4 regions of the Rhizobium sp. 1399 genome follow, and region 4 is predicted to be linked to each of the others. Evidence: riboswitches for the same ligand, from Rfam matches in the RefSeq annotation. Region 4 holds a riboswitch; each other region holds the start of a gene.

Region 1 (4,210 bases), on a different contig from region 4:
CATCCTCACGTATCAGAGGCATCGTCGCCCTGATGGCGGCCTGCCTCTCCTCACTGATGTTCGGCCTTGAAATATCGAGCGTACCGGCAATCCTGCCGACGCTGGAAAAGGTGCTGCATGCCGATTTCAGCGCGCTGCAATGGATCATGAATGCCTATACGATCGCCGTGACGACGGTGCTGATGGCAGCAGGCACATTAGCCGATCGCTACGGCCGCAAGCGCGTCTTCCTGATCGGCATTGCCGCCTTTGACCTCACCTCGCTGATTGCCGGCCTTGCTCAGGATGTTTCGCTGCTAATCGTTGCTCGCTTTCTGCAGGGCATGAGCGGCGGCGTGATGCTGATCTGCCAGGTGGCCGTCCTCTCCCATCAATTCCCGGAGGGCAGAGCCCGCAGCATGGCCTTCGGCTGGTGGGGCATCATCTTCGGCATCGGCCTCGGCTTTGGCCCGATCATAGGCGTTGCGATCGTAGCAGCCGCCGGCTGGCAATGGGTCTTCCTCATCCATGCCGTGCTGGCTGCCGTGACGGTGGCCCTTGCCGTAACGGGCGTTGAGGAATCGCGTGACCCCGCTGCAGGACGGCTCGATATCGCCGGCATCGCCACCCTTTCGCTGGCGGTCTTCTGCCTCGCTTTCTTCATCACCCAGGGTCCGGCTCTCGGCTTTGCCAGCCCTACCGCGCTTGCCATTATCGGACTTTCCGCGGCAAGCCTCGTCGCCTTCATCTTCGCCGAGAGGCTGAACCCGCGACCGATGTTCGATGCCTCGGTCTTCGGCATCCGCGCCTTCTCGGGCGCCATCATCGGCTCGGCTGCCATGAATATCAGCTTCTGGCCCTTCATGATCTATCTGCCGATCTGGTATGAAGCCGGTCTCGGTTATGGCAGTGTGGCCGCGGGTCTGGCGCTGCTTGCCTATACGCTGCCGACGCTCGTCGTACCGCCGCTCGCCGAACGGCTCATGCTGCGCTATCGGCCGGGCATCATCATTCCCGGCGGCCTTTTCACCATCGGGCTCGGCTTCCTGCTGATGAAATCAGGCAGTGCCGCCGCCGCGCCAAGCTGGCTGACGATGCTGCCTGGCGCGCTGCTTGCCGGCATCGGGCTTGGCTTCACCAACACTCCGGTCACCAATACGACGACAGGCGCTGTCTCCAGCGATCGCGCCGGCATGGCTTCCGGCATCGACATGAGCGCCCGGATGATCTCGCTCGCCATCAACATCGCCGTCATGGGCTTCATCCTGTTCAGCGGCGTGCTCTCCCACCTCAAGAGCACCTTGCCAACCTCGACGGATGCCGGCGACCTGCGCCTGCTCGCCGAACGGATCTCCGCCGGCAACATTGCCTCCCTGCCAGACATTCCGGCCGGGACGGTGCATGATGCGCTGGTCGCAGGCTTCGGTGGCGTCATGCTCTATGGCGCGATTGGTGTCTGGCTTCTCGCCGCCGCAAGCTTCCTCGTCTTCGCCCATTGGAAGACGCCGGCCTGCGCCGAGGATTGCGGCACCCAGCCGGCAGAATGATGCACACCCGCGCCGGCTCAGACCGGCGCGGCCTCGCTTTCCACCTGCCCCCAGCCGTCATGGAAAACCAGCTCTTCCAGCGCCATCCGCTGCCGCCAGCCTTTGACCGCCAGTTCCGGCTTATCATAGAGCCGGTCGACGAAGCCGGCGCAGAGCCAGGCGACCATCTCGATGTGATCGGGAATGCCGAGGATCTCCTTCAGGTCACCCTCGCGAAAAATGCTGACCCAGCCGATGCCCACCCCTTCGGCGCGAGCAGCAAGCCACAGGTTCTGGATGGCGCAGACGGTGGAATAGCTGTCCATACGCGGATTATGCGTGCGCCCCAGCACCACGCTGCCGCTGCGGGTTGGATCGCAGGTCACGCAGATGCCGAGCGGCGCCTGGACAATGCCTTCGAGCTTCAGCGAACGGTATTGCTCCTGCCGCTCGCCGTCGAACATGCGGGCCGCTTCTTCATTCGCCCTAAGGAAGGCATCGCGTACCCGCGCCCTTACCTCGACGCTCTTCACCAGAATGAAATTCCACGGCTGCATGAAGCCGACCGAGGGCGCGTGATGCGCGGCGGTCAAAAGACGCGTCACCAGATCATCCGGCAAGGGATCGGGCAGGAACTGGCTGCGCACGTCACGCCGCGTCATGATCGCGTGATAGACGGCCTCGCGTTCGGCCGCAGAAAAGCTGGATGCCGGGCAAACGGCATCATCAATGGGTCGCATCGTCAAATCCCCAACAACGCAACCGCCCGCCGTCCGCGCGGGTTGGGTCTATCTTGCCAGGCCGGTCTTCTGACTTGGCGTCATCCGCTTGACCGCTACCTTCCCGGCCTTGCGGCCAGTGGCATTCTATGCGGCAAGCGTCGGCCTTACAGCGTTGGGCACGTTCCGGTCTTGCACCGGATTCCCGATTCTCCCGCTTGTGAAAGCGGGCACCTGACGGGTGATCTATGGCGCGGAAACGGCATGGCGGCAAGCTGCATGCGACATTCATTTCGTGGACAGGCTGAAAATGCTGGCCTAGAACGAGACCCGACGCCGCTGGCGCCGAATCCTCTCTCATTGCCTTCCGGTTGCCCGTGTCCCGTCTAACGCCGATGATCCTTGCGGTCGCCCTGTTCATGGAACAGATGGATTCGACCGTGATCGCCACCAGCCTGCCGGCGATTGCTGCCGATATAGGCACCTCGCCGATCGCGCTGAAACTTGCGGTAACGAGCTACCTCGTGGCGCTCGCAATCTTCATCCCGATCAGCGGCTGGATGTCGGACCGCTTCGGCGCACGCAACATCTTCCGCCTGGCGATCTTCGTTTTCATGGTTGGCTCGGTCGCCTGCGCATTCTCCAATTCCATCGCCGCCTTCGTTATCTCCCGCCTCATCCAGGGTGCCGGCGGCTCGATGATGACGCCGGTCGGGCGATTGCTCTTGGTGCGTGGCACGCCACGTCACCAACTGGTGAATGCCATGGCATGGCTGACCATTCCGGCGCTGATCGGCCCGATCATGGGCCCGCCGATCGGCGGCTTCCTGACGACATATCTCAGCTGGCACTGGATCTTCTGGATCAATGTGCCGATCGGCATTATCGGCATCGTCCTCGTCACCCGTTTCCTGCCGGCCGTCGAGCCGCGCAGCCCGAAGCCGATGGATTTTCCGGGCTTCTTCCTGTCGGGTATCGGCTTTGCCGGTTTCGTATTCGGCCTCTCCGTCATCAGCCTGCCCGCCGTTCCCGTCATCTACGGCTATGTCACTGTCGCCGTCGGCGTCCTCTCCGGCATCCTCTATTTCGTGCATGCCAGGCGCACGCCGCATCCGCTGCTCGACCCCAAGATGTTTCGTTACCCGATGTTCCGGGCGGCAATCCTCGGCGCCTCGAATTTCCGCATGGGCCTGGGCGCGCTGCCCTTCCTGATGCCGCTGATGCTGCAGCTCGGCTTCGGCCTGACGCCGCTGCAGTCAGGCTCGATCACCTTCATCAGCGCTCTTGGCTCCATGGGCTCGAAATTTGCGGCCAACCGCACCTATAACGCCTTCGGCTTCCGCAACGTCATCGCGCTGACGACCTTCCTCGCGGCAATCTTCCTCGGCGTGAATGGCTTCTTCACTGCCGAAACGCCGATGTATGTCATCATGGGCTGTCTTCTTGTCGGCGGCCTCCTCCGCTCCATGGCCTTTTCGGGCGTCAATGCCATGGTCTTCGGCGATGTGGACGAGGCCGACAGCAGCCAGGCGACTGCCATCAACGCGGTGGCGCAGCGCATCTCCATGGCCATGGGCGTTGCGGTAGCCGGCACGATCCTGGAAATCTCCTCGAGCTTCCACGGCGGCAAGCTTTTGGTCTCGGATTTTCATATCGCTTTCTTCATCGTAGCGGCGATATCAGCACTTGCCTGCATCACTTTCCTGCGCCTGCCCGCCAATGCCGGCGAGGAGCTGACGACACGCCGCCACAAGAACAGACATGCCGAGGCGGCAGAACCGGAAGAGGCCCAGGGACAGGCCCACGGACAGGCAATGGCGGAGAGCCGCTGAAAACTTCACGGATCTGTCGTTTTTCCTCACAGATTCTACGTGACAATTCCGATCGGCATGGCTACATAAGCCGCATGTCGATTTCGTCCGTTTACGCATCGCGATTTTATTCGTACCGCTGCTTCCAGCGGATGCGGGTCTGTGCGTAACCGAA
Region 2 (4,210 bases), on a different contig from region 4:
CCCCGCCTTCATCAGCGGCGCGGCTGGCGCCGGCTTCTCCGCCCCCGAAAGCATCGCTGATGCATGGGCAAGAAAGCCTTGCGCATTGGCGTCGCCGCCCTCGATCAGATACGCCCACAGCGCATTCAGATCATCAAGCGACACATTGGAAAACGGCGTCAGCCCCGCATCCGGCCGCGCATCGCCCGGCAGCACCGCAATCAGCGCCCCGTTACGAGCGGCAACCGCATGCAGCGCCTCCAGCGCGTAGTGAAAGTAGCTCGCCCCACCCAGCGCCCGCACGATGATCAGCTTCGCATGCCGTGCCGTGCGTTCGACGTAGGTATCGACCGACATCGGATGCTTCATGCTCATCAGGCTCGCAAGCCTGAGCGTATGCCCGCTCGCCCCGCCGGAATGAGCCGCAGCGATTGCCGCAAGCTCGGTGTCGGCGGCCGAGAGGAACAGGATATCGCCCGGCGACTGGCCGAGGTCGATGGCCTCGCCCCCGTCGCTGATTGTTCCCTGTTGGGCGAGAAGCAGATGCATCGATTATTCCCTAAGCGAGCGCTTCGATCGCCTTGCGCACCGCGTCCTGATCCATCTCATGCAGGCCGATGACGACGAGGCGCGTGCTGCGTGCTTCGCCCGGCGTCCAGGCGCGGTCGAAATACTGGTCGATGCGGGCACCCACGGCCTGCAGCTGCAGGCGCATCGGCTTGCCGGAGACATCGATGAAGCCCTTGAGACGCAGCACGTCATGCTCGGCGATAATGCCCTTCAGCTTCTCGACGAAACCTGATGTATCGGCGATAGCGCCAAGCTCGACGACGAAACTGTCGAATTCGTCGTGATCGTGCGGCGTGCCGTCCTCATGCTCCAGCTCGTGATGGGACTTGCGGTTGACGATATCGTCTTCCGTGCCGATGCCGAGGCCGAGCAGCACGCTTGCCGGCACGTCGCCATTCCTGGCCTCGATCATCACAGGCTTGCGGGCGATGCGCGAGGCGACTTCGCTCTTCACACGGCCAAGGCCGTCAGCGTCGATCAGGTCGGTCTTGTTGAGCACGATCAGATCAGCGCAGGTCAGCTGATCCTCGAAGAGCTCCTCGATCGGGCTTTCATGATCGAGCGATTCATCCTCGACCCGGCGTGCATCGACAGCATCATGGTCATCGGCAAAACGCCCTGCGGCAACAGCGGCGCTGTCGACCACGGTGATGACGCCGTCAACGGTGACTTCGCTTCTGATGTCCGGCCAGTTGAAGGCGGCGACCAGCGGCTGTGGCAAGGCAAGGCCTGAAGTTTCGATAACGATATGGTCCGGTCGCTGCTCGCGCTCCAGAAGCTTGGTCATCGTCGGAATGAAATCGTCAGCAACCGTGCAGCAGATGCAGCCATTGGTGAGCTCGATAATATCGTCCTCGGTGCAATTCTCCGCCCCGCAGCCCTTCAGCACATCGCCATCGACGCCGAGATCGCCGAACTCGTTGATGATGAGCGCAATCTTCTTGCCGCCGGCATTGGTGAGCAGGTTGCGGATCATTGTCGTCTTGCCCGCACCGAGGAAGCCGGTGATGACGGTTGCGGGAATTTTCTGCTGCATGGATTTAACCCTTCATTTTCAGCGGCAGACCTGCCGCGATAAAATACACGTCGTCGGCCGAAGCCGCGATCATCTGGTGCAGCCGGCCGGCATGGTCGCGAAACTCCCGCGCCATGCGGTTCTCAGGCACGATGCCGAGGCCGACTTCATTGGAAACGATGACGAGCCGCGCCTTTGCCTGCGGCAGAAAGGCGGCAAGGGCGGCGGACCGGGAGGCGATATCGCGCCCCTCCATCATCAGATTGGTGAGCCACAGCGTCAGGCAATCAACGAGAACAGCCCTGCCCTCGCCGTCGATTGCCGCAAGGCGCTCGGTAAGGTCGAGCGGTTCCTCATGCGTGGTCCAGGAGGGGCCGCGGTCGGCCTTGTGCTGGTCGATACGCGCCTGCATTTCGTCATCCCAGGCGCGGCCTGTGGCGATGTAGTGGCGGTCGAGGCCGCTTGTGGTGACGAGGTTTTCGGCGAAGCGGGATTTGCCGGAGCGGGCGCCGCCGAGGATGAAGGTGGCGTTGAGAAGGCTCTTGGTCATGCCACGGCCGCCCTTGGAGCGAAGGCGCGGCTCCACCCACCTCCCTCATCCCTGTGCTTGTCACAGGGATCCAGCGTGCCCAAGTCCTTGGGCACAAGAGACTCACTCAACGACGGCGTAGATTCATTCACTGCGCGGACGCGCCGTGGCTGGATTCCTGTGACAAGCACAGGAATGAGGGAGGAGAGGAAAGTGCACGCCGGGTAACGTCCACCAACAGGCACCAGACGCATCCCATCAGGGGATACCGAACCGACACCTTTCACACGCACCACCAGAGGCAGCGCTGAATCAAATCCTTCAGCCAAGACAACCTCCGTGCTGGCAGCGGGCAAACGGCCCAGTATGGGCATTATGCCCGGCACGGATGGCAGGTCTCCTGGCTCGCAGTTATCGGCCGCGACAGGGGCGACCTGATACGGTCGCCCCTGGTCGTGCCAGCGGATCTGCCTCGCCTTCCCGGCTGCGTCTCGTGAAAAGGCGGACGATTCGTAGAGATAGAGGCGTCCTGCCCCGGCTGATCACGATGCATTCCAGTGGCTTTTCCGGCATTTATCCCGCCTTGCCCGCCTGCAGAATGCGAGGCTGTCAGCGCAACGGTTAAAATACCGGACGGAAGACCCTGACTGCTCTACAGTCGCGGGGTCGGCTGTGATGAAGGCGCCCGGCTTGGGTCCGCCCCGTCACATTCCCTTTTCATCCGGAAGGCGTAAGGCCGATCCGGAACCATCCATTATGTCAATTCATGGTTAGGCTTCCGCCCCGGGCATGTCAATCGGTGCACCGGGTGCACACAGAGATCATCTCGACTTACACTACCGATATTATCGTCTTTAATCAAAGGTTTACGTCACAAAAACTTTACGGCTCAGTCGGTATTTTGCCGCAATTGCCGCTCATGCGGATGCCGGCTCCGCCCTTGACCCCCACTCCTGCCGCCTAGTTTCCCCATGATGCTCTCCCGAATGGATATTCGCCGCCTCGGCCCTCTCGGCACCGTCTTTGATCCGGGACGCCTGCGCGCGCTCATACGACACAGCGAAATGGGAATGGTCTTTGCCGGCGCGCTCGTCGGTATCGCCTCGGGGCTTGCGGTCACCGCCATGAGCTATGTCTCGGAAGAGATGCACAGGCTGATCTTCGGCATAGACGGCACGACGAGGCTCAGTGCCTCGCAAATCGACAGCAAGTTCCTGCTGATGACGGCCCCGGTTGCCGGCGGCATGCTGCTCGGCCTGTTGATCTTCATTCTCGCCAGATGGCGCAAGAAACCGATGGTCGACCCGATTGAGGCCAATGCCCTGCATGGCGGCCGCCTGTCGCTGACGGACAGCATTCTCGTCGCCATCCAGAATCTCGTTTCCAACGGCTTCGGCGCATCCGTCGGTCTGGAGGCCGGCTATACGCAGCTTGCAGCCGGCATAGCCTCGAAATTCGGCCTGAAGCTGCAGCTGCGCCGCTCCGACATGCGTGTCCTCGTCGGCTGCGGTGCAGCCGGCGCCATCGCCGCCGCCTTCAATGCACCGCTGACGGGCGCCTTCTATGCCTTCGAGCTGATCATCGGCACCTACACCATCGTCTCGCTGACGCCTGTCGTCGTCGCCGCCCTCGTCGCTACACTGGTCGCCCGCCTGCTCTCCGGCAGCGATTTCATCATCGATGTCGGCAGCTTCGGCGCTGTCCAGCCCGCCGATTACGTGCCGGCGATCGCCCTTGGCGCCTTCTGCGCCGGCATCGGCATCCTCATCATGCAGGGCGTCTCCTTCGTCGAGGAGCTGGCGCGCAAAAGCGCCATCGCGCTACCTTTCCGCCCGGCGCTCGGCGGCCTCGTCGTCGGCCTGCTGGCGCTGGTCTCGCCGCAGGTGCTGGCCGCCGGCCACGGCGCGCTGCATCTGAACCTCTCCCATGAGATCACCATTCCCGCGCTGATCGGCCTCTTCCTTCTGAAATCGGTGGCATCGGCCATTTCGATCGGCTCCGGCTTCAGGGGCGGCCTGTTCTTCGCCTCGCTCTTCATGGGTGCCCTGCTCGGCAAGCTCTTTGCCTATTCCGCCCCCTATTTCGCCGATGCGACACTGACGCCCGTGATCTATGCC
Region 3 (4,210 bases), on a different contig from region 4:
CGTAACTTTATAACAACGGGAATGTAATGTTATTACATTAAAGGAAGTTTCATGTCCCGGCGCCTTTTCGCTATCTTCGCAGTCGCCACCGCGCTCACATCCGCCGCCTTGCCATCGGCTTCCCGCGCCGAGGAGGAACAGCAGGAAAGCTGGCGGCTTTTCGTGGCTGATCACAGCCTGCCGGTCGTCCACGCCATCGACCTTGCAAGCGGTAGACAGATCGGTCGCTTCGATCTCGAAGGTTATGCCGCCTTGTCGCTGAGCGACACCGGGCGCACGGTCTTTGCCGTCCAGGGCGAAGAGAATGTCGTTCATGCCATCGATACCGGCATTGCCCTTTCCGATCATGGGGAGCATCGCGATCTCGAGGTGGCGCCGCCGAAGCTGATCGGCACGACGATAAAGGGCGAGAAGCCCGGTCATGTGGTGACGCATGGCGATGACGTGGCGATCTTCTACGATCGCACCGACCGCTTTGATCTCTTGAAAGAAAGCAGCTTGCTGCAGGAAAAGCCGGAGCCGAAGGCTGTCGATACCATCGCCGCCCATCACGGCGTCGCGGTGCCGATGGGTAATCACCTGCTGGTTTCGGTGCCGAACATGCAGGCGCCGGTCAAGGAGGGCGAACTGCCGCCGCGCCTTGGCCTGCGGGTGCTCGATCGTGATGGTCGGCAGATCGGCGATGTCGCGCCCTGCTCCGGCCTGCATGGCGAGGCGACCTCTGCTCGTCTCGTCGCCTTCGGTTGTGAGGAAGGCGTGCTCGTTGCGCGTCCGGGCGGCGCGGAAGGCCCCACGGTCGAGATGCTCGCCTATGGCGTGTCGCTGCCGCGGGGCAAGGTCTCGACGCTGCTCGGCGGCCGCTCCATGCAGTTCTTCCTCGGCAATTACGGGGAGGACAAGCTGGTGCTGATCGATCCTGACAATACGGACGCGCCTTACCGCATCATCGACCTTCCGACGCGGCGCGTCGATTTTGTACTCGATCCGGCAAAGTTCCAGAATGCCTATATCCTCACAGAAGATGGCAGGCTGCATCTGCTCGATACGGTAAAGGGCGAGATCGTCAGATCGGAAACCGTCACAGAGCCCTACAGCAAGGACGGCCATTGGCGCGATCCGCGTCCTCGGCTGGCCGTGGCCGGCGATGATATCGCCATCACCGATCCTCGCCACAGCCTGATCCGCCTTGTCAGTAGCGAAACACTGAAGGAAACGCGCACGATCCCCGTCGAGGGCCAGCCTTTCACGCTGGTCGCCGCCGGCGGCTCGGGCACCAGTCACTGAGCCTGTTGGCCGACCATACTTCGCATTCCCCACGCTTGACGTAGCCCATGGCGGCGTCATAGATCGGGGTGACGGTTCCCCGAGGAAGACTCCAAGGGGATTAATAGGGAACACGGTGCGGACGACCCAATAGGGACCAAGACCGTGGCTGCCCCCGCAACTGTAAGCGGATTGCCGGTTATATCCGGAATGAATGCCTCGTCGTTCATTCCAGGAAATCACCGGCGAGCTGGTCATATCGGGAGTGATCGCTTGCGATCATCTCCGCCGGCCTCAGGGCCATGCCACTGCGCGCGAGCGCGGGAAGGCAGATGACCGGCTGACATCCGCGAGCCAGGAGACCTGCCGTCAATCGCAATCCAATCAGCCAGGCGGGGATGCCTGGACAAGGAGCAGATATGATTGACCTTATTTCCTGCCGCTTGCCGCACGCGATCCGTCCCGATTGGACCACCCGCCGCTAGCCCTCCCTCCACGCTTTGCTCACGCATCTGCGCGCGCCGGCGTCTGCTAGCCCTTTTCCTTCCGATCGAGAGTTTCCAATGCGCCAGATTATTCCAGGCTTTTCCCTTGCGCTCGGGCTCGCCAGCCTTTGCCTGGCCGGCCTTGCAGCACCCGCCTTCGCCGCCACCCAATATCCCCTCACCCTCAGCAATTGCGGCCAGAAGGTCACTTTCGAAAAAGCCCCGGCCAAGATCGTTTCGATCGGCCAGGGCATGACCGAAGTGCTCTTCTCGCTCGGCCTTGCCGACAAGATCGCCGGCACCGCCGTCTGGGTCGGCCCGGTCCTGCCGCAATATGCCGAGGCCAACAGCAAGATCAGACGGCTGGCCGATAATGATCCGAGCTTCGAATCCGTCGTCGGTGCCGAGCCCGATCTGGTGGCCGCCGAATTCGAATGGCATGTCGGCGCCCAAGGCTCCGTCGGCAAGCAATTTGGGGATCTCGGCATCAACACCTATATCGCGCCGGCCGATTGCGTCGCCAAGATCAACACCGATGGCGGAGACGGCGTGCGCAAGGAGCTGTTCACGATGGACCTGATCTATCAGGAAATCGCCGAACTCTCCGAAATCTTCGACGTGAACGACCGCGGCGATGCACTGATCGCCGACCTGAAGAAACGCGAGGCCGCGGCCGTCGCCTCCGTTTCAGGCGCTGCAGCCAAGAACCTGCCTGTCGTCTTCTGGTTCTCCAGCAAGGAAGTGAAAGGCGATGCCTTCATCGCCGGCAAGAACAGCGCCCCTGCCTACATCCTGAAGGCACTCGGCGCGAAGAACGTCGTGACGACTGAGGAAGAATGGCCCCTCGTCGGCTGGGAAACGATTGCTCAGGCCAATCCCGCCGTCATCGTCATCGCCACCATGGACCGCCGCCGCTATGCCGCCGACGATCCCAAGGTGAAGGTGGATTTCCTGGAAAACGATCCGGTCACAAGGGAGCTCGATGCCGTCAAAAACAAGCGCTTCATCATGATGGACGCGCAGTCGATGAACCCGACGATCCGCACGATCAACGGCATCGAAATCCTGGCAAAGGGCATCGCCGCCTCCGGTCTGGCGCAGTGAGCCAGGCTGCCTTGCCACAGAGACGATGGTGGGTGCTTGCCACGCTCACCATCGCCGCCTTCATCCTGCTCGGTATCATGATCAGTCTCGCCGTCTCGATCGGCGAGATATCGATCCCGCTCGCCACCACGGCAAAGGCGGTCTCCAACCGCCTGTTCGGCACGGCATTCGAACTCAGCCGCATCCACCAGGGCATCGTCTGGGATTACCGCCTCAGCCGCGCGCTGGTGGCGGCCAGTGCCGGCGCGTCGCTGGCGCTTTGCGGCACGGTGCTGCAGGCCCTGCTGCGCAATCCGCTCGCCGAACCCTATGTGCTCGGCATTTCCGCCGGCGCCTCCACCGGCGCCGTCTGCGTCATGATCCTAGGCCTCGGCTATGGCGTGCTCGGCATTTCCGGCGGCGCCTTCATCGGCGCCGTCGTCGCCTTTCTTCTGGTCGGCATTCTGGCGGCGGGCGCGGGTGGCACCAGCGAGCGCATCATTCTCTGCGGCGTGGCGGGCTCGCAGCTCTTCAATGCGCTGACGTCCTATATCGTCACAACCTCGGCCAATGCCGAACAGGCGCGCGGCGTGCTTTTCTGGCTGCTCGGCTCGCTTTCCGGCGTGCGCTGGCCGGATGTCTATCTCTCCGTGCCGGTCGCGCTGACAGGCTTGATCGTCTGTCTTGCCCATGTGCGCGCCCTCGATGCCTTTGCCTTCGGCACGGATGCCGCAGCCTCCCTCGGCATCGCCGTGCGCCGCGTGCAGTTCACCCTGCTCGGCGTGACAGCGGCGATGACGGCAGGCGTGGTCAGCATGGTCGGTTCCATCGGCTTCGTCGGTCTCGTCATTCCCCATGCCGCCCGCTTCCTCGTCGGCCCCGCGCATGGCCGCCTGCTGCCGGCGACTGCGCTTGGCGGAGCGATCTTCATGGTCGGCGCCGACATCGTCTCGCGCATCATCATTCCCCAACAGATCTTGCCGATCGGCGTCGTCACCGCGCTCTTCGGCGCACCGGCCTTTGCCATCATCCTCTATCGCGTGCGGAGAAGCGCATGAGCATATCAGTCGACAAGGTCACCTATGCCGCCGGCAATACCGTCATCGTCAACGGCATCAGCATATCAGTCGAAAAGGGCAAGGTGCTCGGCCTGCTCGGGCCGAACGGTTCCGGCAAATCGAGCCTGCTACGCCTGATCTGCCGGCTGCGGCAGGTCAAAAGCGGCGTCATCCGCCTCGGCGACGACGATGTCTCCGGCCTCTCGCGCGCTGCCCTTGCCCGCCGCATCGCCTTGGTCGAGCAGCAGTCGACGACCGACACGCAGCTCACCGTGCGCGATATCGTCCGCCTCGGCCGCACCCCGCATCGCGGCCTCATCG
Region 4 (4,210 bases):
ACGATGGCAGCAGCGATCTCAAGGCGATCGAGAAGAGGGTGACCGGCCTCGGCTATTCGGTTGCTCCGCTCACCGGCAAGGCTCCTGCTCGCGAGAGCAAGACCGGTCATGACCATGCGCATCACGACCACGATCATGGGCACGACCATGACCACGATCACGATCACGATGGGCATGAGCATCATGATCACGACCATCACGATCATGACCACGAAGGCCATGATCACGATCATGCCGGTCACGATCATTCGCACAGCGCCGAGGAGGTCGAGGGGCTGCACGGCCATGATCATGGGCCGATGACCGGTCCCTGGTGGCAGAGCAAGAAAGGCCGGTTGACGATCCTTTCCGGCCTCGCACTCGTTGCCGCCTACGTGCTCGGCCATCTGGTGCCGTCGATTGCCCCCTATGCTTTCATCGTTGCCATGCTGGTCGGGCTGGTGCCGATTGCCCGCCGCGCGGTCATGGCCGCCCTTTCTGGCACGCCCTTTTCGATCGAGATGCTGATGACGATTGCCGCTGTCGGCGCTGTCATCATCAATGCGGGGGAAGAGGCGGCGACGGTCGTCTTCCTGTTCCTCGTCGGCGAATTGCTGGAAGGCGTGGCTGCCGGCAAGGCGCGCGCCAGCATCCAGTCGCTGACGACGCTGGTGCCTAAGAATGCGCTGCTCGAGACGGGCGGCGAGGTGAAGGAAGTGCCAGCTGAGACGCTTTCCGTCGGCTCCGTCATTCTCGTGCGTCCGGGAGACCGGATTTCCGCCGACGGGACAATTGTTTCCGGCGAAAGCGCTATCGATGAGGCGCCGGTGACGGGCGAAAGCACGCCGGTTCGCAAGGGCGCAGGCGAGATGGTCTTCGCCGGCACGGTCAATGGCGATGCGGCGCTGCGCGTCCGTGTCACGGCCGCTGCCGAGGACAATACGATTGCCCGCGTCGTCAAGCTGGTGGAGGAAGCCCAGGAATCGAAGGCTCCGACGGAGCGCTTCATCGATCGCTTCTCCCGCTATTATACGCCTGGTGTCGTCGTCGTGGCGGCTCTGGTCGCCGTTTTGCCGCCGTTGCTGATGGGCGGGGCATGGGGTGAATGGGTCTATAAGGGTCTCGCAATCCTGCTGATCGGCTGCCCCTGTGCGCTTGTCATTTCCACGCCGGCGGCGATTGCCGCCTCGCTTTCGGCGGGTGCGCGCCGCGGTCTGCTGATGAAGGGTGGGGCGGTTCTGGAATCGCTTGGGAAGGTGACGGCCGTTGCCTTTGATAAAACCGGTACGCTGACCGAAGGCAAACCGCAGGTCACCGATATAATTTCCTACGGACGCACCGAGGCAGAGGTGCTTTCGCGCGCTGCTGTTCTGGAGCAGGGCTCCAGCCATCCGCTGGCGCTGGCAATCCTCAATCGGGCCAAGGCCGATGGAGTACCCGTGCCGCCGGCTTTCGAAGTCGAAGCGCTGCCCGGCAAGGGCATGACCGGCAAGGTAGGTGGGGAGACGCTCGATCTCCTGTCGCCGCCGGCTGCGCGCGAGCGCGGGGCGCTGAATGCGGAGCAGGACGAACAGGTCGCGGTGCTGAACGGCGCGGGCAAGAGCGTCTCGGTGCTGCTCGTCAATGGTGTCGCCGCCGGTCTCATTGCCATGCGCGACGAACCTCGTGAAGACGCAAAGAGCGGGCTTGCGACGCTGAAGGCAGCTGGCGTGCGCGCCATCATGCTGACCGGCGACAACAAGCGCACGGCGGCAGCCGTTGCCGGCGATCTCGGCATCGACTGGCGCGGCGAACTCCTGCCGCAGGACAAGCAGCGCATTGTTGGCGAACTGAAGAAGGAAGGTCTGTTCGTCGCCAAGGTGGGTGACGGCATTAATGACGCGCCGGCACTTGCCGCTGCCGATGTCGGCATCGCCATGGGCGGCGGCACCGACGTGGCGCTGGAGACGGCGGATGCGGCTGTGCTGCATGGGCGTGTCGGCGACGTAGCCCGGATGATCGACCTTTCGAAGCGGACGATGCGCAATATCTTTCAGAACATCACCATCGCGCTCGGGCTGAAGGCCGTGTTCCTGGTTACCACCATCATCGGCATTACCGGCCTGTGGCCGGCGATCCTCGCCGATACGGGTGCGACCGTGCTGGTGACGATGAATGCACTTCGGCTTCTTCAGATAAAGACATAAAGATTTCTTTATATCATATTGACGTTGCGATGCGGCGGGTGCATGCTTGCCGCATCGTTGGTTCTTGGGATCTGTTGATCCCAAGCTAAGAGGGAATTCGGTGCGGCCATCGCCAAGACCGAAGCTGCCCCCGCAACTGTAAGCGGATAGACACCGTCCTTCGACGTCACTGGGAAGACTCCCGGGAAGACTGGACGATGTCGATGACCCGCAAGCCAGGAGACCTGCCGCGATAGATAACGTCCACGGGCGGGGTGTCCCGGTGTGCCGCTTGCGCGAGACGGCATTCCCATGGCCGTATCTCGTCGATGCGTTGCGCCGCAGCCTTGCCCATAACCTTCGGGGTAAGGAAAATGACTATCAAGACTGCAAATCTCGGCTTTCCCAGGATCGGAAAGCATCGCGAACTCAAATTCGCACTGGAGAGCTACTGGGCCGGCAAATCCGATGCCGGCGCGCTTCTCGATGTCGCGAAGCGGCTGCGGGCGGAAAACTGGCTCCTGCAGAAGCAGAAGGGGATCGACGTCATCCCCTCGAACGATTTCTCGCTTTACGACCATGTGCTCGACACGGCGGTCATGGTCGGCGCCATTCCCGCCGCCTATGGCTGGAAGGGCGGGCAAGTTTCTCTCGACACCTATTTCGCGATGGCGCGCGGCTCCACCGGCGAAGAGGCGCATGTCGATTGCGGCCATCAGCACCATCACGGGCATGGCGCGCCGGCGCTGGAAATGACGAAATGGTTCGACACGAACTACCACTACATGGTGCCGGAACTCGGCCCCGATCAGACCTTTGCCCTGACGGCGAACAAGCCACTTGATGCCTTCGTCGAGGCCAAGACACTTGGCATCCACACCCGGCCGGTCATCCTCGGTCCGGTTACCTTCCTGAAACTCGCCAAGGGAAGCGAAGAAGGTTTTGCGCCGATTGACCTGCTTGCACGCTTGTTGCCTGTTTATACAAAAGTACTGGCAGAACTTCGTGCAGCCGGTGTCGACTGGGTGCAGATCGACGAACCTTGCTTCGTGCTCGATCTTTCACAGGAAGAGCAGGCAGCATTGCAGCATACCTATCGTGCGCTGCATGAATTGGTGCCCGACCTGAAGATCATGGTCGCCACCTATTTCGGCGCGATCGGCGACAATCTGCCGACGGCGCTCTCGCTCCCGGTTGCCGGCCTGCATGTCGATCTCGTTCGCGCTCCACAGCAGATCGATGCCCTTTTCAAGGCACCCAGCGATCTGACATTTTCGCTTGGCGTCATCGACGGGCGCAATATCTGGAAGGCAGACCTTGCGGCGATCCGGGAGAGGATCGAGCCGCTTGTCCAGCACTTTGGTGCGGACCGGCTACAGATCGCGCCGTCCTGCTCGCTGCTGCACGCGCCGATCGATCTGGAACTGGAGAGCGGGCTGGATGGTGAGATGAAATCATGGCTCGCCTTCGCTGCCCAGAAGCTTGATGAGCTCGCAGCGCTCGGTGATGCCGGCAAGGCCTCCCAGGTGATTGCGGCAGCCTCGCAGGCCGTTGCATCGCGCGCCGTATCTACGCGCGTACATGATCTGAAGGTCAGACAGCGGGTTGCCGCGATCGACGAGGCGATGAAGACACGCAGCAGCGATTTTGCCGAGCGGACCGGACTGCAGGAGCGTAAGCTTCGCTTGCCGCTGTTCCCGACTACGACGATCGGCTCCTTCCCGCAGACATCAGATGTTCGAAAGTCCCGCTCCGCTTTCACCAAGGGGGCGATCAGCGAGGCGGATTATGATGCCTTCCTGAAAAAGGAAACCGAAGCAGCGATCCGCTGGCAGGAGGAGATCGGTCTCGATGTGCTCGTCCACGGTGAATTCGAGCGTAATGACATGGTGCAGTATTTCGGCGAGCAGCTTTCCGGCTTTGCCTTCACGCAACATGCCTGGGTGCAGAGCTACGGCTCGCGCTACGTTCGCCCGCCGATCATTTTCGGTGATATCTCCCGGCCGAAGCCGATGACGGTCGAGTGGTGGCGCTATGCGCAATCGCTGACGGAAAAGCCGGTCAAA

What was found. Region 4 has a riboswitch for cobalamin ahead of metE (5-methyltetrahydropteroyltriglutamate--homocysteine S-methyltransferase). Riboswitches for the same ligand answer to the same signal wherever they lie in the genome.
Region 1: another riboswitch for cobalamin. It lies ahead of bluB (5,6-dimethylbenzimidazole synthase); the one in region 4 lies ahead of metE (5-methyltetrahydropteroyltriglutamate--homocysteine S-methyltransferase).
Region 2: another riboswitch for cobalamin. It lies ahead of cobU (bifunctional adenosylcobinamide kinase/adenosylcobinamide-phosphate guanylyltransferase); the one in region 4 lies ahead of metE (5-methyltetrahydropteroyltriglutamate--homocysteine S-methyltransferase).
Region 3: another riboswitch for cobalamin. It lies ahead of J2X71_RS27595 (ABC transporter substrate-binding protein); the one in region 4 lies ahead of metE (5-methyltetrahydropteroyltriglutamate--homocysteine S-methyltransferase).

What each region holds. Positions count from the first base shown of each region.
Region 1 is NZ_JAVDSU010000012.1:18,312-22,521, forward strand. Features, by position in the region: gene J2X71_RS28835 (MFS transporter) at 1-1,526, shown strand, start outside; gene bluB (5,6-dimethylbenzimidazole synthase) at 1,544-2,245, opposite strand; cobalamin riboswitch at 2,287-2,477, opposite strand; gene J2X71_RS28845 (MFS transporter) at 2,620-4,056, shown strand.
Region 2 is NZ_JAVDSU010000011.1:156,250-160,459, forward strand. Features, by position in the region: gene cobN (cobaltochelatase subunit CobN) at 1-528, opposite strand, end outside; gene cobW (cobalamin biosynthesis protein CobW) at 539-1,585, opposite strand; gene cobU (bifunctional adenosylcobinamide kinase/adenosylcobinamide-phosphate guanylyltransferase) at 1,590-2,114, opposite strand; cobalamin riboswitch at 2,466-2,860, opposite strand; gene J2X71_RS28370 (chloride channel protein) at 3,068-4,210, shown strand, end outside.
Region 3 is NZ_JAVDSU010000011.1:12,014-16,223, forward strand. Features, by position in the region: gene J2X71_RS27590 (hypothetical protein) at 52-1,284, shown strand; cobalamin riboswitch at 1,340-1,649, shown strand; gene J2X71_RS27595 (ABC transporter substrate-binding protein) at 1,827-2,852, shown strand; gene J2X71_RS27600 (FecCD family ABC transporter permease) at 2,864-3,889, shown strand; gene J2X71_RS27605 (ABC transporter ATP-binding protein) at 3,886-4,210, shown strand, end outside.
Region 4 is NZ_JAVDSU010000005.1:395,425-399,634, reverse strand. Features, by position in the region: gene J2X71_RS19285 (heavy metal translocating P-type ATPase) at 1-2,165, shown strand, start outside; cobalamin riboswitch at 2,207-2,412, shown strand; gene metE (5-methyltetrahydropteroyltriglutamate--homocysteine S-methyltransferase) at 2,519-4,210, shown strand, end outside.